Regions from separate parts of the Streptomyces sp. NBC_00984 genome, predicted to be linked through region 2. Evidence: riboswitches for the same ligand, from Rfam matches in the RefSeq annotation. Region 2 holds a riboswitch; each other region holds the start of a gene.
The links. A riboswitch is a leader RNA that binds a small molecule or an ion and turns the genes downstream of it on or off. The one in region 2 is predicted to bind cobalamin.

Region 1 (7,389 bases), 5.1 Mb from region 2:
CTTCCGCCGCCCGGACCGCAGCACGACCGAGGAACGCCTGGCTCTCACGTACGAGCGGCTGCGCGTCCTCAACGACTGCCTGGACAGCGGCGCCCGGCTGGCCGCCGACCACCGCGCCCTCGCGGCCCTGCACGAATGGCTGGGCCCGGTGGACCCGGCGCTGACCACGGTGGCGGGCATCCACTACAACCTCTTTCTCGGCAGCCTCCTCGACCACGGCGGCGACCGCGATCTGTCGGACTTCCTGAGGCTGCGGCGCATCGGCACCTTTCTCTGTACGGAGGTGGCACACGGCAACGACGCCGCGGCCGTCGAGACCACGGCCGAGTACGACCGCGAGCGCGACGGATTCGTGCTCCGCACACCGCACGCCGGAGCCCAGAAATTCATGCCCAACACCAGTCCGGCGGGCGGCCCCAAGACCGGGCTCGTGGCCGCGCGGCTGCTCGTCGACGGCGCCGATCAGGGGGTCTTCCTCTTTCTCGTACCGCTCACCGACGGTGTACAGGCTCTGCCCGGCGTACGGATCCGCAGGCTCCCCACCCGCACCGGCAGCCCGGTGGACCACTGCCTGACCTCCTTCGGCCAGGTCTTCGTGGAACGCGCCGCGCTGCTCGGCGGGGACCACGGACGGATCGGTGCGGACGGCGAGTTCAGCAGCACCCTCGACAACCGAAGGCGTCGTTTCCTCGCATCGATCGGGCGGGTCACCTCCGGCAAGATCTCGATGACGGCCTGCGCGGTCGGCTGCGCGCGGGCCACACTCGCCGTCGCCGTCCGCTACGGCGGCCACCGGTACGTCTCGGGCCCCCGGGGCTCGCGGCAGGTGCCGGTGATCGCCCACCGCAGCCACCACGGACCGCTCGCGTCCGCCACGGCCACCGTCTTCGCGATGAGCCTGCTGCACCGCAGGGCCCTGGACCGCTGGGAAGGGGGCGGGCAGCGGGAGGAGGCGGAGCGCCTGGTCGCCGTCGCCAAGGGGTGGGTCACCTGGCAGGCCAGGTCCGTGATCGTCGAATGCCGTGAACGCTGCGGCGCCCAGGCGCTCCTGGAGAACAACGGCATGAGCGAACTCCTCACCGGAGTGGAGGGCGCCATCACCGCCGAGGGCGACAATATGGCCATCCACGCCAAGGCGGCCGCGGAGATGCTCTTCGCCACCGCACCGGGCGGGCCCGAGGCTTCCTCCGGCGGCGGACCCGGCGAACTCGACGACCCCCGGTTCCTCGGGAGACTGCTCGCGGAACTGGAGCGGATCTGGTTCGGCCGGGCCCGGGAGCGGATGCGCCTCGCACCGCACGGTGACCCGCTCGCGCGGTGGAACGTGGCGTCCGGGCCCGCCCTGCGCGGCGTCGAGGCCCACGCCCAATGGCAGGCGGCCGAGGCGTACGAGGAAGCGGTGGCCGCGCTGCCCGAGGGGCCCGCCCGCGAACGGCTCGGCGAGCTGCAACGGCTCTTCGCGCTCGACCGGATCGCCCGCAACAGCGGTGATCTGCTGGCAGCGGGCCTGTTGACCGCCGACCAGGTCAATGAACTGCCGGACCGGGTGGAAGAGCTCATCACCATGGTCGCCGCCCAACTGCCCGACCTCGTCGAGTCCTTCGCGCTGCCGCCGGAGCTGCTCGCCGACTGGCCCATCGCCGGAGCCGACTACATGGCTGCCTACGACGATCCGGGAGCCGCCTGGCGGACGGGCGGGGACCGGGCGACGGTTGAGGACGAGCGGTGAGGGCCATGACGAGGAGGGGAACAGCTGTACGGGGTCACCGGATCAGGGAGGCGGCCGGGGCTCTCGGAGTCCGGGTTGTCCTGCTGGCCTACTGGGGTACGACGTCCGTCCTGGCCCGGTGGTGCGGGGAGCGCGGGGAGGACGGTGCCGAATCGGTTCGGCACAAGGCGTAACTGGAGGCACTCCACCCAGTTGATTCGGCGTCGGGACGGTGTCACCGGCGGCCCGACAGCCGGACCGAATGATGGAGAGAAAGCTCATGAGTACGATTCATCCCAAGATCACCGAGGTTCTGACACACACCTTCAAAGTGCCCGTTGCCGAGATCCACCCGGGCTCCACGATGGACAGCCTGGAGATGGACTCCCTCGCCGTCGCCGAGTTCGCCGTCCTCATCAGGGAGACGGCCGGCGGCAACCGGGACTTCGACCAGCTCCCCAAGGACGCGACGCTGGCCGACATCACACGGTTCATCGACCCGGCAGCCGGCCGCGGCGCGCGGGTGGGCGGCGGGACCGCGATGAGTAACGCCCGATGAACAGGCCGGCCGTCGCCGTCACCGGCCTGGGCATGATCACCCCGGTCGGCAACGACACCGAATCCACCTGGCGGGGCGTGTGCGCGGGCGTGTCACCGGCCCGTACCGTCGCCGAGCTCGAAGGGTGCGCGATCGACTTCGCGTGCATGGTCGACGGCATCGACCTGGACGCCGCGATCGGCGGCCGTGCGTCCTTCCGCATGGGGAAGTACGTGAAACTCGCCGTGCTCGCCGCCCGGGAGGCGGTCGCCGACGCGGGGCTGGACCCGGCCCGGTGGGAGGGCGCCCGGGTCGCGGTGGTCGTCGGCACCAGCAGCGGGGGTTCCGCCTCGCTGACCGAGCAGGCCGTCGTGCTCGACCGGTTCGGAGCAGGGGCCACCTCGCCCTCGGGCATCCTGCTCACCATTCCCAACATGCCCGCCGCCGAGATCGCGATCCAGCTGCGGGCCACCGGACCCAGCATGGCCCCGTGCACCGCCTGTTCGTCCGGCGTCACCGCGCTGTCCGTCGCCCGCGACCTCCTGGTCACCGATCAGTGCGACATCGCTGTCGCCGGAGCCACCGAGTCGATCGTCTACCCGGCCGCCATGGCCGGGTTCGCCAGGTCCGGAGCCGGGGCCCGGACGGACGGCGACCCGGCCACGCTGTGCCGTCCCTTCGCGGCCGACCGGGCCGGTCTGGTCATGGGCGAGGGCGCGGCCGTCATGGTGCTGGAACGGGTGGAAGACGCCGATGCCCGGGGCGCGGCCCCACGGGCGCTGCTCGCCGGTACCGGCGCCACCACCGACGCCTACCACCCCATCAGTCCGCATCCGTCCGGCACGGTCGCCCAGGCGGCGGTGGAGGCCGCGCTGCGCGATGCGGGCTGGGCGGCCGAGGACGTCGAGCACGTCAACGCACACGGCACGGCGACCCCGGTCAACGATGCCACCGAGGCCGCCCTCATCGCCCGGGTCTACCCGCACCGGCCGCCCGTCACCGCCCCCAAGGGTGTACTGGGGCACTGCATGGGGGCGGCCGGAGCGATCGAGGCCGGACTCACGGTCCTCACGCTCCAACGCGGAGTCGTACCACCGATCGCCAACCTGGACGCCCCGGCGCCCGAGTTCGACATCGACTGCGTCACCGAACAACCGCTGCGGCAGCCCATCCGGCGCGCCGTCAGCCATTCCTTCGGCTTCGGCGGACACAACGCCGTCATCGCCCTTCAGCGTCCGTAGGCATCCGGCAGGTGGTGCGACGGGACACACAGCCCGGCGTACCACCGGCCACACCCCCCATGAGCTGCGCAGAGCCTCGTGATAGCTTGCCGGAGCCAGTCGAACTCCACGTCATGGGGTCAGGGAATCCGGTGAGAATCCGGAACTGACGCGCAGCGGTGAGGGGGACGGGCGGGGCCACGGCCACTGGGACCACCCTCGGGTGTCCTGGGAAGGCGTCCCGTCCGAAGGAACCCGAGTCCGAAGACCTGCTGGCGCCCGCGACCCGGCACCGGGCCGCGGAACTCCGTACAGCGGGCTCCGCGCATGAGCCCAGAGACGCAGAGGGACTCCGTGCCGTCCATAGCCAGCCCCGTCCGCATCATGGCCCTGCTCTCGGCGGGACTCGTCCTGCTGACCGCCTGCGGAGGCGGAACCGACGACTCCGCCGCGAAGCCGGACTCCGCGGACGGATACCCGGTGACGCTGAAGAACTGTGGACGCACCGTCACCGTCGAAGCCGCGCCACGGCACGCCGTCTCGGTGGACCAGGGATCGACGGAGATCCTGCTCTCCCTCGGCCTCGCCGACCGGATGGCCGCCACCGCGACCTGGACCGACCCGGTGATGAAGGGCCTGGAGAAGGCCAACGCCGAAGTGCCCAGGATCGCGGACAACCGGCCGTCGTCGGAGAAGGTCCTCGACCGCGAGCCCGACTTCGTCAGCGCGTCGTTCGAATCGACGCTCGCCAAGGGCGGCGTCGCACCGCGCGAACAGTTCGAATCGCTCGGCGTCCCCACCTATGTCTCGCCCGCCGACTGCACCGGCAAGGACAACAGTGGCGGCGGCGACGGCGCCCGTACCGCCCCGCTGACCATGGACAGCGTCTACGGCGAAGTGCACGAACTGGCCGAGGTGTTCGGCGTACCGAAGCGCGGTGACGCGCTCGTGGCGCAGCTGCGGGCCCAGGTGACGAAGGCGACCGAGGGCATCGACGCCTCCGACGCGACCCTCCTGTACTGGTTCTCCGACTCCAAGGCCCCGTACCTGGCCGGCTGCTGCGGAGCACCCGGGATCATCACCGAAGAGCTCGGCGCGAAGAACGTCTTCGACGACACCCATGAGGAATGGCCCCAGATCAGCTGGGAGACCGTCGCCGACCGCAACCCCGACGTCCTGGTCGTCGGCGACCTGACCCGCAAGGCCCAGACCGCCGAGAGCGCCGCGAAGAAGATCGAATTCCTGGAGTCCAACCCCGTCACGAAGAACATGGACGCCGTCAGGCACAAGCGGTACGTGCTGCTGAGCGGCCAGTCCATGAACCCGTCCATCCGGACGGTCGAGGGCATCGAACGCGTGGCAGCCGGACTGCGCAGGTTCGGGCTCGCCGGGTGACGGGGACCGTACGGGGCACGGCGGTGGCCGCGCCGCCCGCCCCCGCCACCCCCCTCCGCGCCACGACGGGCGTACGGAGACTGCGCGGCGGGGCCCTGTGGGTCTGCGGCGCCGCGTTGCTCGTCATCTCCGTCGCGGTCGCCGTCACCATCGGCCCCGCCCGGATCTCCGTGGCCGACGTCTGGTCCGCGGTGGCCTCCCACCTCGGCTGGGGCCGTTCACGGCTCTCCCCGATCCGGGACGGCATCATCTGGAACCTGCGGATGCCGCGCACCCTGCTCGCCGCGGTGTGCGGTGCCGGGCTCGCGGTGTGCGGCACCGTCATGCAGTCGCTGCTCCGCAATCCGCTCGCCGACCCGTTCGTCCTCGGTGTCTCCTCCGGAGCGTCCACCGGCGCGGTCGTGGTCGTCGTCCTCGGCGTCGGCGGGGGAGCGGTGTCGATCTCGACCGGCGCGTTCGTCGGAGCGCTGTGCTCGTTCGCCCTCGTGCTGCTGCTCAGCCACATTCTGGGCGGCACGACCGACCGGGTCGTGCTCTCCGGTGTCGCGGCCATGCAGCTGTTCTCCGCGCTCACCTCCTTCGTCGTGATGACCGCCGCCGACGCCGAGCAGACCCGCGGGGTGCTGTTCTGGCTGCTCGGCTCGCTCAGCGGGGTCGGCTGGACCGATGTGTGGATCTGCTCCGCCGTCCTCGTCGTGACCCTGCTGATCTGCCTGGCTCACGCCCGTACGCTCGACGCCTTCGCGTTCGGGCAGGACGCCGCAGCCACGCTCGGCGTCCATGTCGCGCGCACCCGGATCGTGCTGCTGTGCACGACCGCACTGCTGACCGCCGCACTCGTCAGCTCGGCCGGTGCCATCGGCTTCGTCGGTCTGGTGCTGCCGCACGCCGCCCGCGCCCTCGCGGGTTCCGGGCACCGGCGGCTGCTGCCGGTCACGGCCCTGGCCGGGGCGGTGTTCCTGGTCTGGGTCGACACCCTCGCCAGGACGGTCCTCGACCCGCAGGAGGTGCCCGTGGGCGTGGTCACCGCGCTGATCGGCGTACCCGCGTTCGTCCTGGTCCTGTACCGCACCCGGAGGACCGCATGACGGGGGCGGCCACCTCGGGACTGCGTGCCGAACGGGTCGGCCGGGCGGCGGGCGGCCGCCTCATCCTCGACGGGGTCGACCTCGCCCCGCCGCCCGACGCCACCGTGGGGCTGATCGGACCGAACGGATCCGGTAAAACGACTCTGCTGCGGGTGCTGGCGGGCATCCTCGCCCCGGAGACCGGCGTGGTCACCCTCGACGGACAGCGGCTCGCCGGGATCGGCCGCCGCACCGTGGCCCAGCGGATCGCCGTGGTCGACCAGCACGCCGTCACCCAGGTCGAGCTGAGCGTGCTGGACGTCGTACGGCTCGGGCGCATCCCGCACCGCAGGGCCTGGTCGGCACCGACTGCGGAGGACGACGAAGCGGTGTGCGAAGCACTCGCGCGGACCGGCCTCGCCGACCGCGGCGACCAGTCCTGGCACACCCTTTCCGGCGGCGAGCGCCAACGCGTCCAGATCGCGCGGGCGCTGGCCCAGCAGCCGCGCGAGCTGCTGCTCGACGAACCGACGAACCACCTCGACATCCAGCACCAGCTGGAACTCCTCGCGCTGATCGCCTCCCTGCCGCTGACCGGTGTGATCGCCCTGCACGACCTCAATCTGGCCGCGATGTTCTGCGACCGGATCGTCGTGCTGAAGGAGGGGCGGGTGGTGGCCGCCGGCACCCCCTCGGAGGTGATCACCGAGGAGCTGATCGCCGACGTCTACCGGGTCACGGCACGCGTCACGCCGGACGGGCCGGACGGGAGGCCCTCGGTGCGTTTCCTGCCGGAGCGTCCTGCGGGGACGTAGGGCCTTTCGTTCTGGATCATGGATCATGCCGGGCGCGTGGGCCGTGCCGGGCTGGTGGAGCATGCCGGGACCGCCGCCGTGGCGGGGCCCCGACAGCGAGAGGGCGGACCCCGGCACGACACGGGTCCGCCCTCATTCTCCGGGCGCGGCTGTCCGCCGCGGTGCGCGGGACGGGGTCAGCGGCGGCGTCCCTGGCCGAATTCGCCGCCGATGTCCTTGCCGCCGATGTCCGCGCCGTCCGTGTAGTCGATCTGCTCCTTGCGGAGTTCGGCGGAGACCTCCTTCTGCTCGGTCACCTTCTTGGTCTCCATCCGCACCCGCTCGACGGGCACGGTCTCCTTGCGCGTGGTCGCACGTTCCGCGTGCAGGGTGACCTCGACGTCCTGCTCGCGGATGGCGGCACGTTCCGCGGCCTGGTCGCCGGGCTTCAGCGGCTCGCGGATCAGGCGCACCTCTTCGTGCGTCACGGGTACGGTCCTGGTGACGTTCTCGGTGACGACGTACTTGTGCAGCCGTGCCGTCCCGCTCTCGTACTCCTCGGTGCCGACGAGCAGCTGTTCCTCGGAACGGATCATCTCCTCCTTGCCGCCCAGGTCGGCGGCGGACCGCTCGGAGCCCGCCCCGGCGCCGACGAGGGGACGCGAGG
Region 2 (7,389 bases):
CACCACTCCACGGGGGCCTTTCGCATGTCCTGGTACGGACCAACTGCCGTACACCTGACGGATTTTCGAGCATACGCACCCGATTCGCGGACCGTTTCCGGACCGCAATGCGGACAGGGGGTGACGGTGACCGGAAGCCTCCCCTAGATTTCCTGCGCATTACAAGGTGATCAGCGAGGGGACGGAGTCGCCAAATGCCAGCAGACCCAGAAGGAAAACCACCCACCGTCACACCGGTCCGGGTGGTCATCGCCCTGTGTCTCGTCGCGCCGTTCGTGGCGATGCTCTGGGTGAGTTCGTACGCGAAGGTGGACCCCACCTTCATCGGCATTCCGTTCTTCTACTGGTACCAGATGCTCTGGGTGCTGATCTCCACCGCGCTCACGATGACCGCGTACAAGCTGTGGCAGCGTGACCAGCGCGCCCGCAAGGGAGGTGAGTCGGCATGAAGGACGGTGTGAACGGCGTCGCGCTCGGCGTCTTCATCTTCTTCTTCGTGGCCGTCACGGTCATGGGCTTCCTGGCGGCGCGCTGGCGCAAGGCCGAGAACGAGGCCAGCCTCGACGAATGGGGCCTGGGCGGACGGTCGTTCGGCACCTGGGTCACCTGGTTCCTGCTCGGCGGCGACCTGTACACCGCGTACACCTTCGTCGCCGTTCCGGCGGCGATCTACGCGGCGGGCGCGGCGGGCTTCTTCGCCGTGCCCTACACGATCCTCGTGTACCCGCTGATCTTCACCTTCCTGCCGCGGCTCTGGTCGGTCTCGCACAAGCACGGGTACGTCACCACCTCGGACTTCGTCCGCGGGCGCTTCGGCTCGAAGAGCCTCTCGCTGGCGGTCGCCGTCACGGGCATCCTCGCCACGATGCCGTACATCGCGCTCCAACTCGTCGGCATCCAGGCGGTGCTGGACGTGATGGGCGTCGGCGGCGGCGAGAACACCCACTGGTTCATCAAGGACCTGCCGTTGCTGATCGCGTTCGCGGTGCTCGCCGCGTACACCTACTCGTCCGGCCTGCGGGCGCCCGCGCTGATCGCGTTCGTCAAGGACGGACTGATCTACCTGGTCATCGCGGTGGCGATCATCTACATCCCGATCAAGCTGGGCGGCTTCGACAACATCTTCGCCAAGGCGGGCGAGGCGTTCTCCCAGACCAATCCGGCCACCGGCAAGCCGCGCGGCGCGCTCGCACCGGGCGAGGCCGGCCAATGGGGTTACGCCACCCTGGCGTTGGGCTCGGCGCTGGCGCTGTTCATGTATCCGCACTCGATCACGGCGACGCTCTCCAGCCGCAGCCGCAACGTGATCCGGCGCAACACCACGATCCTGCCGCTGTACTCGCTGATGCTGGGCCTGCTGGCGCTGCTCGGCTTCATGGCCATCGCCGCCGGGATCAAGGTGGACAACGGGCAGCTGGCCATCCCCCAGTTGTTCGAGAACATGTTCCCGGACTGGTTCGCGGGCGTCGCGTTCGCCGCCATCGGCATCGGCGCGCTGGTGCCCGCCGCGATCATGTCGATCGCCGCGGCGAACCTCTTCACCCGCAACATCTACAAGGACTTCCTGAAGCCGGACGCGACCCCGGAGCAGGAGACCAAGGTCTCCAAGCTGGTGTCGCTGCTGGTCAAGGTCGGCGCGCTCGCCTTCGTCCTCACCATGGACAAGACGGTCGCGATCAACTTCCAGCTGCTCGGCGGCATCTGGATCCTCCAGACGATGCCGGCCCTGGTCGGCGGCCTGTTCACCCGCTGGTTCCACCGCTGGGCGCTGCTCGCGGGCTGGGCGGTCGGCATGGTGTACGGGACGGTGGCCGCGTACGGGGTCGCCAGCCCGACCCAGGCGCACTTCGGCGGGTCCTCCGAGGAGATCCCCGGCATCGGCGAGATCGGCTACATCGGCCTCACCGCGTTCGTGCTGAACGTGGTGGTGACGGTGGTGCTCACCTTCGTCCTGAACGCCGTGAAGGCGCCCGCCGGGATCGACGAGACCTCCCCGTCCGACTACACGGCCGACGCGGGCGACCCGGGCGTGAAGACGGAACTCCCGCCGGCCACGGCAGGGGCGCCGGGCGGTCACTGAGACCCGCGCCAACGGCCCGTCGACGGCCCGCCGAGCCTCCTCCAGCGGGGCGCGGCGGGCCGTCGGCTTGATCCGGCCCGGCGGCCCGGGAAAGGGCCGTACGGCTCATTCTGTGGGCCCCGCCCAGTCGGCGCGACACAACATGTGGGGGCTGCCTCATCGGGCAGCCCCCACATGTATGCTCGTCCTCGCTGTCGCCGCAGGGGAATCCGGTGCGAATCCGGAACTGTCCCGCAACGGTGTATTCAGTGCGCTTTTGTGCACCCCCGAGTCAGTCCGATGACCTGCCGGCAGCGCATCCGGCTCGACCGAACCGGATGCCCAGACGTCCGGGCCTCGCGGTTGGGCCGGTGGACGCCGTGCGGAGTGCTGCCCTGCCCCGGGTACGCGCCCGTAGGGCTGCCCCGTTCCCCGCCGGCCCCGAGCCGAGCGAGGGAGAGCACCACGTGACCATCGCGCCAGCCGATCCGGCTTCAGTCGCCGTGTCCGCAGCAGCCGAGTCCGAGGCAGCCGCACAGGACGGACCGGGAACCGCACTGCTGCGGACCCTGACCGACCTCACCGCCGATCTGCCCGACACCGACCCCGGCCGGGTCGCCGCCGCCGCGCTGCGCGGTCGCAGCGCCCGAGCGGACGAGGCCGAGCTGCGCTCGCTGGCCACCGAGGCCGCCGCGGGCCTGATCTCCGAGGACCCCGCCTACTCCCGGCTCGCCGCCCGGCTCCTGACCCTCACCATCGCGGACGAGGCGGCCGGCCAGGGCGCGGCCTCCTTCTCCGCCTCGGTCGCCGTCGGGCACCGCGAGGGCCTGATCGCGGACCGTACCGCCGAGTTCGTCGCCCGCCACGCGGCCGCGCTGGACGCGCTGGTGGAGCGTTCGCTCGCCGACGGCGCGGACGACCGCTTCGGCTACTTCGGGCTGCGGACCCTGCACAGCCGCTATCTGCTGCGCCACCCGCACACACGCCAGGTCATCGAGACGCCCCAGCACTTCATGCTGCGGGTCGCGTCCGGGCTCGCCGAGGACGACTCGCAGCGCGCGGTGGACGAAGTGGCGGCGCTGTACGGGCTGATGAGCCGGCTCGACTACCTCCCCTCCTCCCCCACGCTCTTCAACTCCGGCACCCGGCACCCGCAGATGTCCTCCTGCTACCTGCTGGACTCCCCGCTGGACGAGCTCGACTCGATCTACGACCGCTACCACCAGGTGGCCCGGCTCTCGAAGCACGCGGGCGGCATCGGTCTGTCGTACTCCCGCATCCGCTCCCGCGGTTCGCTGATCCGTGGCACCAACGGGCACTCCAACGGCATCGTGCCGTTCCTGAAGACGCTCGACGCCTCCGTCGCCGCGGTCAACCAGGGGGGCCGCCGCAAGGGCGCCGCCGCCGTCTACCTGGAGACCTGGCACGCGGACATCGAGGAGTTCCTGGAGCTGCGCGACAACACGGGCGAGGACCAGCGGCGTACGCACAACCTCAACCTGGCGCACTGGATCCCGGACGAGTTCATGCGCCGGGTCGACGCGGACGGCGACTGGTCGCTGTTCTCGCCCGCCGACGTACCCGGTCTCGTCGACCTGTGGGGCGACGAGTTCGACGCCGCGTACCGGGCCGCCGAGGCGAAGGGGCTGGCCCGCAAGTCGATCCCGGCCCGCGAGCTGTACGGCCGGATGATGCGCACCCTCGCGCAGACCGGCCAGGGCTGGATGACGTTCAAGGACGCCTCCAACCGGACCGCGAACCAGACCGCCGAGCCGGGCAGCGTCGTCCACTCCTCGAACCTGTGCACCGAGATCCTCGAAGTCACCGACGACGGCGAGACGGCGGTCTGCAACCTGGGCTCGGTCAACCTCGGCGCGTTCGTCGCCGACGGTGACATCGACTGGGAGCGGCTGGACGCCACCGTCCGCACCGCCGTGACCTTCCTCGACCGGGTCGTCGACATCAACTTCTACCCGACCGAGCAGGCCAGCCGCTCCAACGCGAAGTGGCGCCCGGTGGGCCTGGGCGCCATGGGTCTCCAGGACGTCTTCTTCCAGCTGCGGCTGCCCTTCGACTCCCCCGAGGCCCGCGCGCTCTCCACGAGGATCTCCGAGCGGATCATGCTCGCCGCGTACGAGGCGTCGTGCGAGCTGGCCGAGCGGTCCGGCCCGCTGCCCGCCTGGTCGCAGACGCGCGCCGCTCGCGGTGTACTGCACCCCGACCACTACGACACCGAGCTGAACTGGCCGGAGCGGTGGGACGCGCTGCGCGCCCGCGTCGCGAAGAGCGGGATGCGCAACTCGCTGCTGCTCGCCATCGCGCCGACGGCGACGATCGCCTCGATCGCGGGGGTCTACGAGTGCATCGAGCCGCAGGTCTCCAACCTCTTCAAGCGCGAGACGCTCAGCGGTGAGTTCCTCCAGGTCAACGCGTACCTGGTGGATGAGCTGAAGCAGCTCGGGGTGTGGGACGCGCGGACCCGTGAGGCGCTGCGCGAGGCCAGCGGCTCGGTGCAGGGCTTCGCCTGGATCCCGGAGGACGTGCGGGCGCTGTACCGCACGGCGTGGGAGATCCCGCAGCGCGGCCTGATCGACATGGCGGCGGCCCGTACGCCGTTCCTGGACCAGAGCCAGTCGCTGAACCTGTTCCTGGAGACGCCGACGATCGGCAAGCTCTCCTCGATGTACGCGTACGCCTGGAAGCAGGGGCTGAAGACGACGTACTACCTGCGCTCGCGCCCGGCGACCCGGATCGCCCGTGCCGCCTCCGGCCAGACCGCGACCGCCGCCCCCATCCCCGTACAGCAGGCTTCGGCGCCCGACGCGGACGCAATCGCCTGCTCCCTCGAAAACCCCGAGTCCTGCGAGGCCTGCCAGTAATGAGCTCCACCAACTCCGACAAGAACCTTCTGGACCCGGGCTTCGAACTGACGCTGCGGCCCATGCGCTACCCGGACTTCTACGAGCGCTACCGCGACGCGATCAAGAACACCTGGACGGTGGAGGAGGTCGACCTGCACTCCGACGTCGCCGACCTCGCCAAGCTGTCCCCCGGCGAGCAGCACATGATCGGCCGGCTGGTCGCGTTCTTCGCGACGGGCGACTCGATCGTCTCCAACAACCTCGTGCTGACGCTGTACAAGCACATCAACTCCCCCGAGGCGCGGCTGTACCTGTCGCGGCAGCTCTTCGAGGAGGCCGTGCACGTCCAGTTCTATCTGACGCTGCTGGACACCTATCTGCCCGACCCGGACGACCGTGCCGCCGCGTTCGACGCGGTCGAGGAGATTCCCTCGATCCGCGAGAAGGCGCAGTTCTGCTTCAAGTGGATGGACTCGGTCGAGAAGATCGACCGGCTGGAGACGAAGGCCGACCGCCGCCGTTTCCTGCTGAACCTGATCTGCTTCGCGGCGTGCATCGAGGGGCTGTTCTTCTACGGCGCGTTCGCGTACGTCTACTGGTTCCGCTCGCGGGGTCTGCTGCACGGTCTCGCCACGGGCACCAACTGGGTGTTCCGTGACGAGACGATGCACATGAACTTCGCGTTCGAGGTCGTGGACACCGTCCGCAAGGAGGAGCCGGACCTCTTCGACGACGAGCTCCAGCAGCAGGTCACCGACATGCTGAAGGAGGCCGTGGCCGCGGAGCTGCAGTTCGGCCGTGATCTGTGCGGCGACGGACTGCCCGGCATGAACACCGAGTCGATGCGGCAGTACCTGGAGTGCGTCGCCGACCAGCGGCTCACCCGGCTGGGCTTCCCGGCGGTCTACGGCTCCGAGAACCCGTTCTCGTTCATGGAGCTGCAGGGCGTGCAGGAGCTGACGAACTTCTTCGAGCGCCGGCCGTCCGCGTACCAGGTGGCGGTGGAGGGCTCGGTCGCCTTCGACGACGACTTCTAGAGCCGGAGGGTCCTAGATCCTGGCCCAGCTTCTGAGGTAGGGGCGCCGCGCAGCCGTGACGGGCTGCGCGGCGTCCGCCGTTTCCGGGGGTCCGTCGCTCCGGGCCCGTTCGCGGCGCGCAGCTCGCGGTCGATGCGGCGCTCGCGGGCGAATCCGACAAGGGTGGGCAGCAGGAAGAGAGCGATCAGCACGGCCGTGCCCAGGACGTTCTGGAATGTGTTCATGGCTCCACTCTCGCCCGCGCGGACACATCGCGGCAGTGGCAGGACTGTCATGGACCATCGAATTACTGCCACACTGGCTCCATGCTGAAAAATGTCGCCGCTCTGCTGCTCGACGAGGTCCACCCCTTCGAACTGGGCGTGCTGTGCGAGGTCTTCGGCCTCGACCGCAGCGACGAGGGACTGCCGGTCCACGATTTCGCGGTGGTCTCCGCCGAGGGCCCGGTGCTCCGGACCCACGCCGGCTTCACCATCAGTACGCCGCACGGCCTCGACCGCCTGGAGGAGGCCGACCTCATCGCCGTACCGGCCGGCAGCCACTTCATGGACCGGGAGTACCCCGAGGAGGTGCTCGGCGCCCTGCGCCGGGCGGTGGACCGGGGCGCCCGGGTGCTGAGCGTCTGCTCCGGCGCGTACGTGCTCGGCGCGGCCGGGCTGCTCGACGGGCGCCGCTGCACCACCCACTGGCGCCACGCCCCGGAGCTGGCCCGCCGCTATCCGCGGGCCGTCGTCGAACCCGATGTGCTGTACGTGGACGAGGGCCAGGTCATCACCTCGGCGGGCACGGCGGCCGGGATCGACGCCTGTCTGCACCTGGTCCGGCAGGCGTACGGCCCCGACGCCGCCAACGCGATCGCCCGCCGCATGGTGGTGCCGCCGCACCGGGACGGCGGCCAGGCGCAGTACATCGAACGGCCGCTGCCCCGCACCCCCTGCGACACCGTCGGCGAGACGCTGGTCTGGATGGAGCGCCACATCGACCAGGAGATGACCGTCGAGCAGCTCGCCGCCCAGGCGCACATGTCGCCGCGCACCTTCGCCCGCCGCTTCCAGCAGGAGACGGGCACCACTCCGTACCGCTGGCTGCTGCGCCAGCGGGTGCTGCTGGCACAGCACCTGCTGGAGACATCCGATGAAACGGTGGACATGATCGCCGGACGCACCGGCTTCGGGACCGCCGCCGCACTGCGCCACCAGTTCGTACGCTCCTTGGGCACCACACCGAACGCCTACCGTCGGACTTTCCGTGGCCCCGGCGCCGTGGTCGAAGTGGCCTGACCCCTCATCCACGCCCGACCCCCAACAGATCTGACGTCGGATCAACCGTCCAACAAAGGGGCTCCGTACGCCGGTTCGGACGGAACCGACGCACGGGGCCCTCGCACGTCAGACGCCGCAGTTCGGCGCCGACCAGTAGTGGCTGGGGCCCT
Region 3 (7,389 bases), 5.0 Mb from region 2:
CGGGCCGTGGCCTCCATCCCGACCTCCAGCCCCAACTCCTCCACGGCCTCCCGTGTCAGCAGCGACACCAGCCGGTGCGGGCCGGCCTGGATCTCCACCTGGGCGGCGACGTCACCGAGCTTCACCGCGGTGACGATCCCGGGGAAGGCATTGCGGACCGAGGTGTACGAAGCGTCCTCCTCACCGCCACCGCCCTTGGCCAGCTCCACGGAGAAGGCGGCAAGATCCTTCCCCTCGATGAGCCGCCGTCCGCCCTCGTCCCGATGGGTGGCCACCCGGCCTGCGTCGGCCCAGCGCCGCGCGGTGTCGGGGCTCACACCAAGGAGCCGGGCGGCCTGGCCGATTGTGTAGAACTGCATATGCGCCAAGATAGGCCCATCCGCGGATGCCCTGCCCACCGCACTGGTCCGGTCAGGTCGGAAGCGGTCCGGGCGGGCGGCGGTATCCGGCATCGGGTGCGGTCACCGGCGCTGGCTCGTCGCCGTTGGCCGGCCGGATATCATCCGTTGATGATCAAACTTCGCGCCCGCACACTGGTTTTCGACATCGACGGCACGCTCTGCTTCGACGGACGAACGATCGATGATCGGATTCTCACGGCGATCGGCGAGTGCGAGCGCGTCGGCCATCATGTGGTGTTCGCTTCCGCCCGGCCTGTCCGGGACCTGCTGCCCGTCCTCGACGGAGCCTTCGCGTCCGCCGAACTCATCGGCGGGAACGGGAGCCTCGTCTCGGTCGACAGCGAGGTTCGGGCTCGGGCCGCCTTCGATCCCGCCGGACTCGGCGCGCTGCTGGAAGCGGTCGGGCAGTACGAGGCGACGTACCTCGCCGACGGCCCCTGGGACTACGCCTACACCGGACCTGCGGACCATCCGATCCGGGGCCGTGTCGATCAGGGCAACCTCGCGAGAATGGTGGACATCGCCGAGCTTCCCGAGGTCGTGAAGTTCCTCGTCGTCGGTGCGTCGGACATGGCGGCACTCGCCGAGGTCGGCCGTGGGCTGGGGATGACGGTCAATCACCACCTCGACGAGGCGATCATCGACTTTGCGCCGGGTTCGACGACGAAGTGGGAAGCCCTCCGGTGGATGGGGATCGGCGAGTACGTCGCATTCGGCAACGACATCAATGACGTCGATCTGCTGCGGAACGCGGAGCGGGCAGTGCGCGTCGGCTCGTACCCGGGTCTGGACGAGGTCGCCCACGTCACCGTCGCGGCCGACCCGGAGGCGGTCGCGGCCGAGATCTCACTGCTGGCCGAGGCGGCCCAGGACATTGTCCGGGCGGTGTGATCGCGGGCGTCACGCGTGCCTGACGGCCTCGGCCCGTCTCGCGATGAGTCCATCCCGTGCCGGCAGGTACGGAGCCCGTGGTCAGGCGCCCGAAGGTCCGTCGCGCGGGCCGTCGCCCTCGGATCCGCCCCGGCATCGCCCCCCCCGCGACCCGGTGCGGCCGACGCACCGATGAGGCGGGGCGACCCTGCGCAAGGGCCACGCCTACGAGCTGACGGGCGTGCAGAGCGGCAAGGACCTGACCGTCGCCGCCGACGGCAGCGGGCTCGTCATCAAGGCTGGCGCCTCCGCCGCGGACCGGCAGTGGCAGTTCCGGCAGATCAGCGGAGACGGGGCGGACAACCGCAAGCAGTACGTGTTCAACAGCGCGGCGAGCGGCAAGCGTCTTGCCGTACGCGACGGTGTACGGCCGGCGGATCTGCGCACGCTTCTGCTGCCGCACGCCGTGTGTCGCGCCGGGGCCGGGGCGCTCGTGGGCGCCCCGGCCCCGGCGGGCGCCGTCAGGACGGGGGCAGCTCCCCGCGTACCGTGCCGGCCGCGGCGACCAGGTTCTCCAGGGATGCCTTGGTCTCGGGCCAGCCGCGTGTCTTCAGACCGCAGTCGGGGTTGACCCACAGCCGTTCGGCGGGAATGGCCTTCAGCCCCTTGCGGAGCAGGGCGGCGGCCTCGTCCGCATCGGGCACGCGCGGGGAGTGGATGTCGTAGACACCGGGTCCGGCCTCGCGCAGGTAGCCGTGTGCGGCGAGTTCGCGGGCGACCTGCATGTGGGAGCGGGCGGCCTCCAGGCTGATGACGTCGGCGTCGAGGTCGTCGATGGCCTGGACGATGTCGCCGAACTCGGCGTAGCACATGTGGGTGTGGATCTGGGTGTCCGGACGCACGCCGCTGGTGGTGAGACGGAACGACTCGGTGGCCCACTCCAGGTATGCGGCGTGGTCCGCCGCTCGCAGGGGGAGGGTCTCGCGCAGGGCGGGTTCGTCGACCTGGATGACCGATGTGCCACTGGCTTCCAGGTCGTCGACCTCGTCGCGCAGGGCGAGGGCGACCTGCCGGGCGGTGTCGCCGAGCGGTTGGTCGTCGCGGACGAAGGACCAGGCCAGCATGGTGACGGGCCCGGTCAGCATGCCCTTGACCGGACGGTCGGTGAGCGACTGGGCGTACGAGGTCCAGCGCACCGTCATGGGTTCGGGGCGGGAGATGTCGCCCGCGAGCACCGGTGGCCGGACGTAGCGGGTGCCGTAGGACTGGACCCAGCCGTGCTGCGTGGCGAGGTAGCCGGTGAGCTGTTCGGCGAAGTACTGGACCATGTCGTTGCGTTCGGGTTCGCCGTGCACCAGGACGTCGATGCCGGCCTTTTCCTGGAAGGCGACGACCTCGCCGATCTCGGCCCTGATCCGCTCCTCGTAACCGGCCGTGTCGATCCGGCCCGCGCGCAGGTCGGCGCGGGCCGTGCGCAGTTCGGCGGTCTGGGGGAAGGAACCGATGGTGGTCGTGGGCAGCAACGGCAGCCCGAGGTGGGCCCGTTGGGCGGCGGCGCGCTCGGTGTACGGCTGGGAGCGGCGGCCGTCGAGGTCGGTGACGGCCGCGGTCCTGGCGCGTACGGCGGGGTCGCGGGTGAGGGGGGAGTGCGCGCGTGAGGCGAGGTCGGCCCGGTTGGCGGCGATCTCCGTGGCGATGGCGCCGGTGCCCTGGGCCAGCCCCTTGGCCAGAGTGACGATCTCGGCGGTCTTCTGCCGGGCGAAGGCGAGCCAGCGAAGGACCTGGGGGTCGATGTCCCGTTCGGGTGCCGTGTCGAGGGGGACGTGCAGCAGGGAGCAGGAGCCGGCCACGTCGACCCGGCCGGCGAGGCCGAGGAGTGTGGCGAGGGTGGCCAGCGACTTCTCGTAGTCGTTGATCCAGATGTTGCGGCCGTCGACCACGCCCGCGACGAGCCGTTTGCCGGGCAGCCCGCCGGCGGCGGCGAGGTCCGCGAGGTTGGCGGCGGCGTCGTCGGTGAAGTCCAGTGCCAGTCCGTCCACCGGGGCCTTCGCCAGTACGGGGAGCGCCTCGCCGAGCCGGTCGAAGTACGAGGCGACGAGCAGCTTGGGCCGGTCGGTCAGGCCGCCGAGTTCACGGTACGTACGGGCAGCGGCGTTCAGCTCGGCCGGCGTCCGGTCCTGGACCAGTGCGGGCTCGTCGAGCTGGACCCATTCCGCGCCGGTGGCGCGCAGATCGGCGAGTACCTCCGCGTAGACCGGCAGCAGACGGTCCAGCAGGGTGAGCGGTTCGAAGCCGGCCGCCACCCCGGGGGCGGGCTTGGCGAGCAGCAGGTACGTGACGGGGCCGACGAGCACCGGCCGGGCGGTGTGTCCGAGCGCGAGGGCTTCCCTCAGTTCGGCGACCTGCTTGGTGGAGTCGGAGGTGAAGACGGTGTCCGGGCCGAGTTCGGGGACGAGGTAGTGGTAGTTGGTGTCGAACCACTTGGTCATCTCCAGCGGCGCCACGTCCTGGGTGCCGCGGGCCATCGCGAAGTAGCCGTCGAGCGCGTCGGATTCGACGGCCTCACGGTGCCGGCGGGGGACCGCGCCGACCATGACGCTGGTGTCCAGGACGTGGTCGTAGTAGGAGAAGTCGCCGGTGGGTACCTCGTGGACACCGGCGTCCGCCAGTTGCCGCCAGTTGGACCGGCGCAGGCCGGCCGCCGTTTCCCGGAGGGCGTCGGCGGTGACCCGGCCCTTCCAGTAACCCTCGATGGCCTTTTTCAGTTCCCGGTCCGGTCCCTGGCGGGGGTAGCCGTACACGGTGGCGTGTGCTGCCGCGGCTGCGGGCTGTGCTGTCACGGAAATCTCCTTCGCGAGATGACTCCTTGAGATCCCGGGGACGGGACATGGACGCGAAGGGATGACGAACCGGACGGATCCTGCGCACGCCATGGGTGCGGTCTTCCGTCTGGTGTGTACGCCGACCCGCCCACGAGGTCACCGGGATATCCGCACACGAGGGGTCGCGTGCGGGCAACGGGCAGGTCTTCGGACTCGCGGGCACATCTGCCGAGGGCAGACACCTACTGGCCGTCGCTTCCCGGATCCGACCGGATCCAGTGCGTATGACGGCGGTCGTTCCCGCTCACCGCTGCGGGGCAGTCCCGGATTCCCACCGGGTTCCCTCTTACGACGCGCCTGCCTGGCGGACAGGGCGAACCAGCTGCACCGGCCAGACTAGAGGGCGGATCGCTCTCGGGGCACCGCTGTTCACATTCCGGAACGTGACATGAGACACGGGATCGGTCCGGCCGGGCAGGCTGAAGGGCGCGCGACGGGCCACCGTCCGCCACACGCCCCTCCGGCGTCGCACCTTCCCCGACGTGGCGCGACACCGCCGCCTCGGTGATCTTCGACCCGATGGCTGGTTCTCAGCCGCGCCGCGCCCTTGGGCGCGCTTTCGAAGTGCTCGTCCGCTCTCTACCGTGGGAGGAGCAACTTCACACACGCGCAGCGCGACGGCGACACAACGGGGGAATCGTGGAAGCGGAGTTGGCGGCGCTGGCGGAGACCGGGGCGACGACCTTGGTGGGGCTCATGGTCTCGGACGCCTGGACGCAGACACGGGCACGAGTGGCACGTTTCCTCGCACGGGGCGGGGAAACCGGTGGCGTGGACGAAGAGCTCGAAGCGTCCCGGGAGGAACTCATCTCGGCCCGCGACGGTGAGGCGCCGGATGTCGCGGAGGACATCGAGGACGAGTGGCGGCTCAGGCTGCGTCGAGCGCTGCGGGCGGACCCGGCGGCAGCACAGGAGCTGCGACTGCTGCTGGATGAACTCGCCCCCGCAGCGGCGGGTGTGCCGGCCGTGACAGTTCACAACAGCGTCAGAGAGGGCGCCCGGACCGGCCCGGTCATCCAGGGGCAGCAGCAGAATTTCTCCGACACGACTTTCAACTGACGGGCGCACGCACGCCCGTGAGGGACCGGAGACGGCGTGAACGGCGCGGGATGCGGTACCGGCGCCGAGCGCACGTACGTCGGCAACGATGTCGGTCCAGGACGCGCGTCGTCCGGGAGTCGCCGTGGCAGGTCCCGGTCCGTCCGGCTCGGGCCGTGGGGCACGGCCGATGTCTCCGGGGGCACGGTGGTCCGGTTCGAACCGGACCTGCCCCGGGGCGCGGGCGCCCGCGGGACCGCCCCGGCCGATGGGGACGTCCCGGGCCGACCCACGCCCCGGAGCGCGCTTCAGGACTTGGGGGAGAAGCGCAGCCGCGTGGCCGCCAGTGCGCCGAGGGCCAGCAGGACGATGGACACCCACAGGCCGGACAGGTGGTTGCCGGTGGCGTCCTCGGCGTAGCCCATGATGTACGGGCCGACGAAGCCGCCGGTGATGCCGATGGTGTTGAGCAGTGCCAGGCCGCCGGCGAGGGTCTTGCCCGAGAGCCGGGTGGCGGGGAAGTTGAACAGCAGGGGCTGGACGACGAAGAACGCCAGGCCGGTGAAGCAGAAGCCGAGCAGGGCGATCACGGGACCGGCGACGGCGGCGACGATGAGGCCGGTGAACATCATCAGCAGACCGACCACCACGAAGTTGCGGGAGCGCCGGGGTGTCGTCGCGCGCGGCGGCACCAGTACGGCACCGACGGCCGCGGTGAGCCAGGGCAGTCCGGTCAGCAGGCCGATGGTGAACGGCGAGAGGTCGCCCCAGCCGCCGATGATGCCGGGCAGGAAGTAGACGACGGAGTACAGGGCGACCTGGTGGGTCCAGTTGGCGAAGATGGCCAGCAGCATCTGCTTGTCGCGCAGCACCGTCAGCAGGAAGCCGGATCCGGAGCCGTTTCCGGCCGCCTCGGCGCCCTCGGTCTGTTCGCGGGTGACCGCGTCCTGGACCAGCCGGGCCTCCTCCGCCGTCAGCCAGGGTGCCTTGGCCGGGCCGTCGGGCAGGAACCGGAAGATGGCGAACGCCAGGAAGAGGCAGGGGACCCCCTCGATGACGAACATCCACTGCCAGCCGTGCCAGCCGCCGAGCCCGTCCATCTCCATGAGCAGTCCGCCGAGCGGGTTCCCGACGACGCTGGCGATGGAGGCGCCGAGCAGGAGCAGTCCGATGGCCCTGCCGCGGATCTCGGAGCGGAACCAGTAGGTGAAGTAGAGCAGGATGCCCGGCAGCAGCCCGGCCTCGGCGGCGCCGAGCAGCAGCCGCATGGCGTAGAAGGACTTCTCACCCTGTACGAAGGCCATGCAGGCGGAGACGACGCCCCAGGTCAGCATGATCCGGGTGATCCACCAGCGGGCGCCCACGCGGTACATGATCAGGTTGCTGGGCACCTCGGAGATCGCGTAGGTGAGGAAGAACAGCCCCGCGCCCAGCCCGTAGGCCGCGGCGGAGATGCCCAGGTCGACCTCCAGGCGTTCCTTGGCCAGGCCGATGTTGGTCCGGTCCAGGAACGACATGATGTAGGCGGCCAGCAGCAGCGGCATCAGCCGCCGCAGATTGCGCTGGTCCAGTTCGCCGAGCGCATCGCGCGGGGTTTCGTTCGGTATGGCCGCACCGGGCGTGCGGGAACCGCGGATCAAAGACATCGGTGTCCTCTTGGAGTGCTCTGGCAGCCGTCGGGCGCGGACTGCGGCCTAGGGGGGCGGGCGGCCTGCGACGTTGACGCCGCGGGCCGCCCGGCCGCCGGGGTGGGTTCAGACGACGAGCCGGACCGGGTTCTCCACGGCCTCGGTGAAGGCCGCGAGCCAGCGCGCCGCCACGGCGCCGTCCACCGGACGGTGGTCCACGGACAGGACCACGCCGAGCACCTTGGCCGCGATGACCGCACCGTCGCGGACCACCGCCTCGTCGCGTGCGGCGCCGATGGCCAGGATCGCGGCCTGCGGCGGGTTGATGATGGCGGTGAACTCCTCGACCCCGTACATGCCGAGGTTCGAAACGGTGATCGATCCGCCTTCGAGGTCGGCGGGCCGAAGCCCCCCGGAGCGCGCCTGCTCCGCGTACGCGCGGGTCCGCGTGGCGATCGCCGACACCGACAGGTTCTCGATCCCGCGCAGCACCGGGGTCACCAGGCCCGTCCCGGTGGCGATGGCGACCGAGACGTCGACGGTACGGAATCGGCGGACGGCATCCGGCTG
Region 4 (7,389 bases), 3.2 Mb from region 2:
GCCGGACGGCCGCCGCCGGTGAGGATCTTGGCGCCCTCGTCCTGCCCGATCCGGATGTAGTCGAGCGAGCGCCGCTGCTGGCGCTGCGCGACGAGGGGGCCGAGTTCGGTGGCGGGGTCGAGCGGATCGCCGACCTTCAGCGCACCGGCCGCGGCGGCGAACGCCTCGGACGTCTCGTCGTAGCGGGAGCGCGGGACGAGGATGCGGGTCTGGGCCACGCACGCCTGGCCGTTGATCATCCAGGCGAAGGGGACGATGCCCGCGACGGCGGCGTCCAGATCGGCGTCCGGGAGGATGACGGCGGCGGACTTGCCGCCCAGCTCCAGGGTGACCCGGGTGAGGTTGCGCGAGGCGACCTCCATCACCCGGCGCCCGGCGGCCACGGACCCGGTGAACGACACCTTGTCGACACCGGGATGCCCGACCAGGTACTCGCTGACCTCGCGGTCGGCCGGAAGGATCGACAGCACCCCCTCCGGCAGCCCGGCCTCGGCGGCGATCTCGCCCAGGATGTAGGCGTCCAGCGGCGATTCGGGCGAGACCTTGAGCACGGCGGAGCAGCCGGCCAGCAGCGCGGGCGCGAGCTTGGCGGCGGCGGTGAACTGCGGAACGTTCCACGGCACCACGGCCGCGACCACCCCGACCGGCTCCCGGCGCACCAGCAACGGCCCGAGCGCCCCGGCCCGCCGCTCCTCGTACGGGAACTCGCGGGCGACGGTGATCGCCGAGTCCCACACCATCATCGCGGCGAGCGCCTGCACCATGATGCTCGACGTGTACGGGGTGCCGTTCTCCGAGCTGATGACCCGGGCGATCTCCTCGTACCGCACGGCGAACCCGTCCTTGATCCGGGTGACCACCGCGATCCGTTCGTCCGGGCTCATCCGCGCCCAGGGCCCCTCGTCGAACGCCCGCCGCCCGGCGGCGACGGCACGGTCCACGTCCGCCTCGCAGGCGTGCGGCACCCGGCCGATGACCTGTTCGGTGTGCGGCGAGACGACCTCGATCGTGTCCCGGCCCAGCGGATCGACCAACTCCCCGCCGATGAACAGTTTTCCGTGTTCGACAAGCTCGGTCATGGCTGCTGCCTCCCGCGGCCCGGCGCGTTGCCCGACTCAGTATCCGACTCGGCATCTGACTCTGTGTCAGAACTGATACCAGTTCCAGTTCCAGGAGTCCACGGCCGCGACAGCACCCCGGACGAGATGGTCAACCAGGGCTACTACTGGAACAAGTTCTCGTTACAGTGGGGGCGACGCACCGGAGCCGCGAAGCCGTACGCCGTCCAGAGAGATGGGGACCTCATGACGCAGGTGACCGACCACGGCGGGGGCGTGCACAGCATCAAGGTGCCCATCCCGGACAATCCGCTCGGCCATACCCTCGTGCACGTCCTGGACACCGATCGGGGACCGGTCCTGATCGACACCGGGTGGGACGATCCCGAGGCCTGGGACACGCTCGGTGCCGGGCTCGCCGCCGTCGGTACGGAGATGGCCGACATCCACGGGGTGGTCATCACCCACCACCATCCCGACCACCACGGGCTCTCCGGCCAGGTGCGCGAGGCTTCCGGGGCCTGGATCGCCATGCACGCGGCGGACACCGCGATCGTGCGACGTACCCGGGAGTCCCGGCCCGGTACCTGGCTGACGTATCTCGCGGCCAAGCTCGCCGCGGTCGGTGCGCCCGAGGAGCACCTCGCGCCGTTGCGGGCCGCCGCGGCCGGCGGGGGGCGGATGCGTACCTTGCCGGGATTGCGGGCCGCGCTGCCGGACCGGGAGATCGTGCCCGGTGAGCTGCTCGGTCTGGCGGGGCGCAGGCTGCGGGCGATCTGGACGCCGGGGCACACGCCGGGGCATGTGTGCCTGCACCTGGAGGAGGAGCATCCGGGGAATCTGCCGGGCCGGGGGCGGCTCTTCTCGGGGGATCACCTGCTGCCGGGGATCAGTCCGCACATCGGGCTGTACGAGGACCCGGACGACGCGACGGTCACCGACCCGCTCGGCGACTACCTCGACTCGCTGGAGCGCATCGGCCGGCTCGGGGCCGCCGAGGTGCTGCCCGCGCATCAGTACGCCTTCACCGACGCGGCGGGACGCGTACGGGAGCTCCTCGGCCATCACGAGGAGCGGCTGACCGGGCTGCTGGGACTGCTGGCCGAGCCGCTGACGCCGTGGGAGCTGGCCGAGCGGATGGAGTGGAACCGGCCCTGGGCGCAGATCCCGCACGGCTCCCGGAACATCGCCGTCTCGGAGGCCGAGGCGCATCTGCGGCGGCTGGTGAAGCTCGGGCGCGCGGAGGCGGTGCCGGGGAGCGAGCCGGTGACATATATCGCAGTGTGAGGCGGGGCGGGCATCGCAGTGTGAGGCAGGCCGCCCCGCGGGGCTCATCTCAATGGCAGGGCCTCACTGACCCACCCGTCCGTCGATGCACTCGCGCAGCAGGTCGGCCTGCCCGCAGTGCCGGGCGTACTCCTCGATCCTGTGCACCAGCAGCTCCCGGACGGAGATCTTGTCCTTCCCCAGCCGCTCGCCGAGGTCCGGGTGCCCGGCCAGCGCGGCGTCGGTCGCGGCCTGCTCGCGCTGCAGATCGGCGTACGCGGCGTCGACCACGGCCTGCTCGGCGACGGCTCCGTCGAAGTCCGCGTCCCGCTTGCCGTACAGCTTCGGCAGCGGTTCACCGTCGGTGATCCAGTTGCGCCAGTCCCGTTCCACCTCGGCGAGGTGGCGCAGGAGGCCGAGCAGCGACAGCGTCGACGGCGGGACCGACCGGCGGGCCAGCTGCTCCGCGTCCAGGCCGTCGCACTTCATCCGCAGGGTCAGCCGGTAGTCGGTCAGATACTCCGCGAGCGTCGCGAGCTCGCCCTCCGGGCTCGTGCCCTCCTTGCTGCGGGGGTCGTCGTCCGGGTCCGCCCACATGTCGGGGTAGACGGTCGCCTGGGTCCAGCGTGCGGGTTGATCACTCATGCGGGACATGGTCGTCCGTTCGGGGCCGAACTCGCCAGTGGGTTTCCCCCGTTGCCCGCCAGTGGGTATTCCGCGTTGCCGGCGAGCCGAAGCCGCCCCGGGCCCGGCCGGGCCCGCCCGGTAGAGTGTGCGGGTCGTCATCATGCCCGTTCAGGGGGAAGCCGGTGCGAATCCGGCACTGACCACGCAGCCGTGAGCCGTCGTCGCAGACGGTGAGTCGGAATGCCCTGTCCGCGGTCGTGACCGGCTCGGACCACCGGACCCGCCGGTGGTCGGCACCGTCGAGGTATACGGAGCCGGAGCCTGGTGCCTGAGCGTGCCTGTGCCCGGTTCACCCCGCAGGAGAGGCCCCGCCCGCCATGACCGTACGCCGCAGCGCAGCAACGCTCGCCGCCACCGCCGCCGTGCTCTGCGCGGCCGCAGCGCCGGTCGCGGTCGCAGCGCCGTCCCCCTCGCCGTCCGCCGCACTGCCCGCCGGGCTGTACGGCACGAAGGACCCCACCTACGACGGGGTGTGGCGGCAGTCGCTGGCCTTCCTCGCCCAGCGGCTCGAAGGCGTCACACCGGCCGCGAAGTCGGTGGACTGGCTGATCTCCCAGCAGTGCGCCGACGGCTCCTACGCCGCGTTCCGGCCCGATGTCTCCAAGCCGTGCGACGCGAAGACGATGCGGGACACCAATGCCACCGCGGCCGCCACCCAGGCGCTGGTCGAGGTCGGCGGGCACCGGGAGACCGTGAACAACTCGGTGCGCTGGCTGAAGTCCGTGCAGAACGAGGACGGCGGCTGGGGCTACACCGCGGGCGCGCCCAGCGACGCCAACTCCACTTCCCTGGTGATCGGCGCCCTCGCCCGGCAGGGGCAGCGGCTCGCGGACATCACGACCCCCGGCGGCAAGACCCCGTACGACCCGCTGCTCGCGCTCGCGATCCCGTGCGGGGGCAAGGACGGCGGCGCCTTCGCCTACCAGCCCGACAAGAAGGGGAAGCTCGTCGCGAACGCGGACGCCACCGCGGCCGCCGTGCTCGGCGCGATGGGCAAGGCACTGGCCGTCGGGAACAACGCCGCGGGCAAGGCGCCCAGCTGCCACCCCGGTTCCGGCCTCACGCCCGAGCAGGCCGCCCAGAACGGCGCCCACTACCTCACCGGTGCCCTCGCCGGGAACGGCCACCTGAACCAGGCGCCGATGCCGGGTGCCACCGACTCCACCCCGCAGCCCGACTTCGGCAACACCGCGGACGCGGTCGTCGCGCTGTCCGCGGCCGGTCACCAGGACAAGGCGGCCGGGGCGCTCGGCTGGCTGAAGAAGAACTCCGCGGACTGGGCCGCCCAGAACGGCCCCGCCGCCTACGCCCAGCTGATCCTGGCCGCCCACTCGACCGGCGACAACGCCCGGGACTTCGGCGGCGTCGACCTGGTCGCCCGGCTGAACGCGGCCGGCCCCGCGCCCGCCGCCGTCGTGACGCCCGACCCGTCCGCCGACACCGGGTACGAGGCCACCGAGAAGGACCAGGTCCACAGCGGCGACGACGTGATCGGGGGCGTGTGGTGGTACATCGGCATCGCCCTCGTCCTCGCGGCAATCGCGTTCTTCCTGATCAGCGGTCGCCGGAAGAACAGGCAGCTGTGAGGCGCACGGGAAGGGCCACCGCGCTGCTGGTGGTCCTGGGCGCCGTCCTGGCCGTGCTCGGCGCGGGTCCGGCCCAGGCGGCCGGCTACCGGTACTGGTCGTTCTGGGAAGGCTCCGGCTCCGGCTGGACGTACGCCACCCAGGGCCCGTCCCTGGTCCGGCCCGACGACGGGACGGTGCAGGGTTTCCGGTTCTCGGTGAGCGAGGACTCCCAGGACTCGGCGAAGCCGCGCCGTGCCCCCGCCTTCACGAAGATCTGCGCGGACACCCCGGCCGAGGACGGCACCAAGAGGATCGCGCTCGTCATCGACCCGGGCACGACCGCGGACGCCCCGGCCGGTGAGACACCGCCCGCGCTGCGCACCGCGTGCGCGCGGGTCGACCCCGACGCGAGCGCCGCGGAGGCGCTCGCCTCGGTGGCCAAGCCCTTGCGGTACAGCAGCGACGCGATGCTCTGCGCGATCACCGGCTACCCGGTCTCCGGCTGCGGCGAACAGGTCTCCGGCGACGGGCACGGCACGCCTGCCGCGTCCGCCTCCGCCTCACCGGCCGGATCCGCGGCCGCCACCGGCTCGGGCGGCTCCGGCGGCCCGTCCGCCGGGGTGCTCGTCGGTGTCGGCGCCGTTCTCCTCCTCGGCATCGCCGCGGTCGTGCAGGCCCGCCGCCGCCGCGGATGACCGCCTCGACCAGCTCCGCGGTCCTGGCGCGCCGCCGTCCGCTGCGCGCCCCCGAGGCGAACCGGAGCAACGCCCTGCCCGCCGGGGCCTGGTGGCTGTGGGCGCTCGGCCTCGCCACCGCCGCCTCCCGGACCACCAATCCGCTGCTGCTCGGGCTGCTGGTGGGGGTGGCCGGTTACGTCGTGGCGGCGCGCCGCACGGACGCGCCGTGGGCCCGTTCGTACGGGGCGTTCGTCAGGATCGGGCTGTTCGTCGTCGCCGTGCGGCTGGTCTTCTCCGTCTTCCTCGGTTCGCCGATCCCCGGCACGCACCTGGTGTTCACGCTCCCCGAAGTGCCGCTGCCCGACTGGGCGAAGGGGGTCAGGATCGGCGGCCGGGTCACCGCCGAGCAGTTGCTCTTCGCGCTCTACGACGGGGCGAAACTGGCCACGCTGCTGATCTGCATCGGTGCGGCGAACTCGCTCGCCAACCCGGCCCGGCTGCTGAAGTCGCTGCCGGGCGCGCTGTACGAGGCGGGCGTCGCCGTCGTCGTCGCGATGACGTTCGCGCCGAACATGGTCGCCGACGTGCTGCGGCTGCGCACCGCACGGCGGCTGCGGGGCCGTCCGACCGGGGGCATCAAGGCGGTCCTCCAGATCGGACTGCCGGTCCTGGAGGGCGCGCTGGAGCGGTCGGTCGCGGTGGCGGCGTCGATGGACGCGCGCGGATACGGGCGTACCGCCCAGGTCCCGCCCGCCGTCCGGCACACCACGAACGTCCTCACGCTCGGCGGGCTGCTCGGGGTGTGTGCCGGTACGTACGGCCTGCTGGCCGCGCAGGGCGCGGTGTACGGGCTGCCGCTGCTGATCACCGGGCTCGTCGCCGCGATGGCCGGGCTGCGGCTCGGCGGGGCCCGTTCGGTCCGTACCCGCTACCGGCCCGACCGGTGGGGTGCGCGGGCCTGGCTGGTGGCGGGTTCGGGTGTCGCGGTGGCGGTGGCGATGATCTGGGCGGGCGGTGTCGACGGGGCGGCGCTGCACCCCGGAGTCGTACCGCTGGTCGCGCCGGTGCTTCCGCTGTGGCCCGCGGCCGCCGTGCTGGTCGGGCTGCTGCCCGCGGTGGTGGCGCCGGTGCCGCCGTCGGCGGGCGCCCCGAAATCCAAGGAGATCCAGTGATCCGGTTCGAGCAGGTCTCGGTGCGCTACGAGGAGGCGGAGCGCCCCACCCTCTCCGGGGTCGATCTGACCGTCCCCGAGGGCGAGTTGGTGCTGCTCGTCGGTCCGTCCGGGGTCGGCAAGTCGACGCTCCTGGGTGCCGTTTCGGGGCTGGTGCCGCACTTCACCGGCGGCACGCTGAGCGGCCGCGTCACGGTCGACGGGCGCGACACCCGTACCCACAAACCGCGCGAACTCGCCGATCTGGTCGGCACGGTGGGCCAGGACCCGCTCTCCCACTTCGTCACCGACACGGTCGAGGACGAGCTGGCGTACGGCATGGAGTCGCTGGGCCTGGCCCCCGACGTGATGCGGCGGCGGGTCGAGGAGACCCTGGACCTGCTGGGGCTCGCCGGGCTGCGCGACCGGCCGATCGCCACGCTCTCCGGCGGCCAGCAGCAGCGGGTCGCGATCGGTTCCGTCCTCACCCCGCACCCGAAGGTGCTGGTCCTCGACGAGCCGACGTCCGCGCTGGACCCGGCGGCGGCCGAGGAGGTCCTCGCCGTGCTGCAACGGCTGGTGCACGACCTGGGCACGACGGTCCTGATGGCGGAGCACCGACTGGAGCGGGTGGTGCAGTACGCGGACCAGGTCGTCCTGCTGCCGTCGCCGGGGGCCGCCCCGGTCATGGGCGCGCCCGCGGACGTCATGGCCGTCTCCCCGGTCCACCCGCCGGTCGTCGCGCTGGGCAGGCTGGCGGGGTGGGAGCCGCTGCCGCTCTCGGTCCGCGACGCCCGGCGCCGGGCGGCGGACCTGCGCGAACGGCTGGCATCGGTGCGCCCGCCCGCCCCGGAGCCGGTGGCCGCTCCCGCCCCGCTGCCCCTCGCGCCCTCCCCGGTACGGCGCGGCGCCCTCGCCCGGCTGCTGGGCCGCGGCGCGCAGACCGCCGACGTTCCCGAGCCGACCGTCGACGCCGCGGCCCG

Region 1: it holds a riboswitch for cobalamin, as region 2 does, so the genes downstream of both, OG520_RS36540 (ABC transporter substrate-binding protein) here and OG520_RS13330 (ribonucleoside-diphosphate reductase subunit alpha) in region 2, are expected to answer to the same signal.
Region 3: it holds a riboswitch for cobalamin, as region 2 does, so the genes downstream of both, metE (5-methyltetrahydropteroyltriglutamate--homocysteine S-methyltransferase) here and OG520_RS13330 (ribonucleoside-diphosphate reductase subunit alpha) in region 2, are expected to answer to the same signal.
Region 4: it holds a riboswitch for cobalamin, as region 2 does, so the genes downstream of both, OG520_RS28245 (prenyltransferase/squalene oxidase repeat-containing protein) here and OG520_RS13330 (ribonucleoside-diphosphate reductase subunit alpha) in region 2, are expected to answer to the same signal.

What each region holds. Positions count from the first base shown of each region.
Region 1 is NZ_CP108734.1:8,217,957-8,225,345, forward strand. Features, by position in the region: gene OG520_RS36525 (acyl-CoA dehydrogenase) at 1-1,729, shown strand, start outside; gene OG520_RS36530 (acyl carrier protein) at 1,989-2,267, shown strand; gene OG520_RS36535 (beta-ketoacyl-[acyl-carrier-protein] synthase family protein) at 2,264-3,487, shown strand; cobalamin riboswitch at 3,567-3,758, shown strand; gene OG520_RS36540 (ABC transporter substrate-binding protein) at 3,794-4,861, shown strand; gene OG520_RS36545 (FecCD family ABC transporter permease) at 4,885-5,949, shown strand; gene OG520_RS36550 (ABC transporter ATP-binding protein) at 5,946-6,743, shown strand; gene OG520_RS36555 (PRC and DUF2382 domain-containing protein) at 6,920-7,389, opposite strand, start outside.
Region 2 is NZ_CP108734.1:3,090,838-3,098,226, forward strand. Features, by position in the region: gene OG520_RS13320 (DUF3311 domain-containing protein) at 195-449, shown strand; gene mctP (monocarboxylate uptake permease MctP) at 446-2,080, shown strand; cobalamin riboswitch at 2,246-2,387, shown strand; gene OG520_RS13330 (ribonucleoside-diphosphate reductase subunit alpha) at 2,527-4,938, shown strand; gene OG520_RS13335 (ribonucleotide-diphosphate reductase subunit beta) at 4,938-5,957, shown strand; gene OG520_RS13340 (GlxA family transcriptional regulator) at 6,263-7,237, shown strand; gene OG520_RS13345 (D-Ala-D-Ala carboxypeptidase family metallohydrolase) at 7,346-7,389, opposite strand, start outside.
Region 3 is NZ_CP108734.1:8,122,566-8,129,954, forward strand. Features, by position in the region: gene OG520_RS36115 (molybdopterin-binding protein) at 1-359, opposite strand, end outside; gene OG520_RS36120 (HAD hydrolase family protein) at 510-1,292, shown strand; gene metE (5-methyltetrahydropteroyltriglutamate--homocysteine S-methyltransferase) at 1,793-4,111, opposite strand; cobalamin riboswitch at 4,274-4,491, opposite strand; gene OG520_RS36130 (hypothetical protein) at 4,793-5,212, shown strand; gene OG520_RS36135 (MFS transporter) at 5,500-6,837, opposite strand; gene OG520_RS36140 (2-oxo acid dehydrogenase subunit E2) at 6,946-7,389, opposite strand, start outside.
Region 4 is NZ_CP108734.1:6,311,065-6,318,453, reverse strand. Features, by position in the region: gene OG520_RS28260 (aldehyde dehydrogenase) at 1-1,079, opposite strand, end outside; gene OG520_RS28255 (MBL fold metallo-hydrolase) at 1,305-2,345, shown strand; gene OG520_RS28250 (DinB family protein) at 2,409-2,978, opposite strand; cobalamin riboswitch at 3,084-3,219, shown strand; gene OG520_RS28245 (prenyltransferase/squalene oxidase repeat-containing protein) at 3,329-4,597, shown strand; gene OG520_RS28240 (SCO2322 family protein) at 4,594-5,274, shown strand; gene OG520_RS28235 (energy-coupling factor transporter transmembrane protein EcfT) at 5,271-6,428, shown strand; gene OG520_RS28230 (ABC transporter ATP-binding protein) at 6,425-7,389, shown strand, end outside.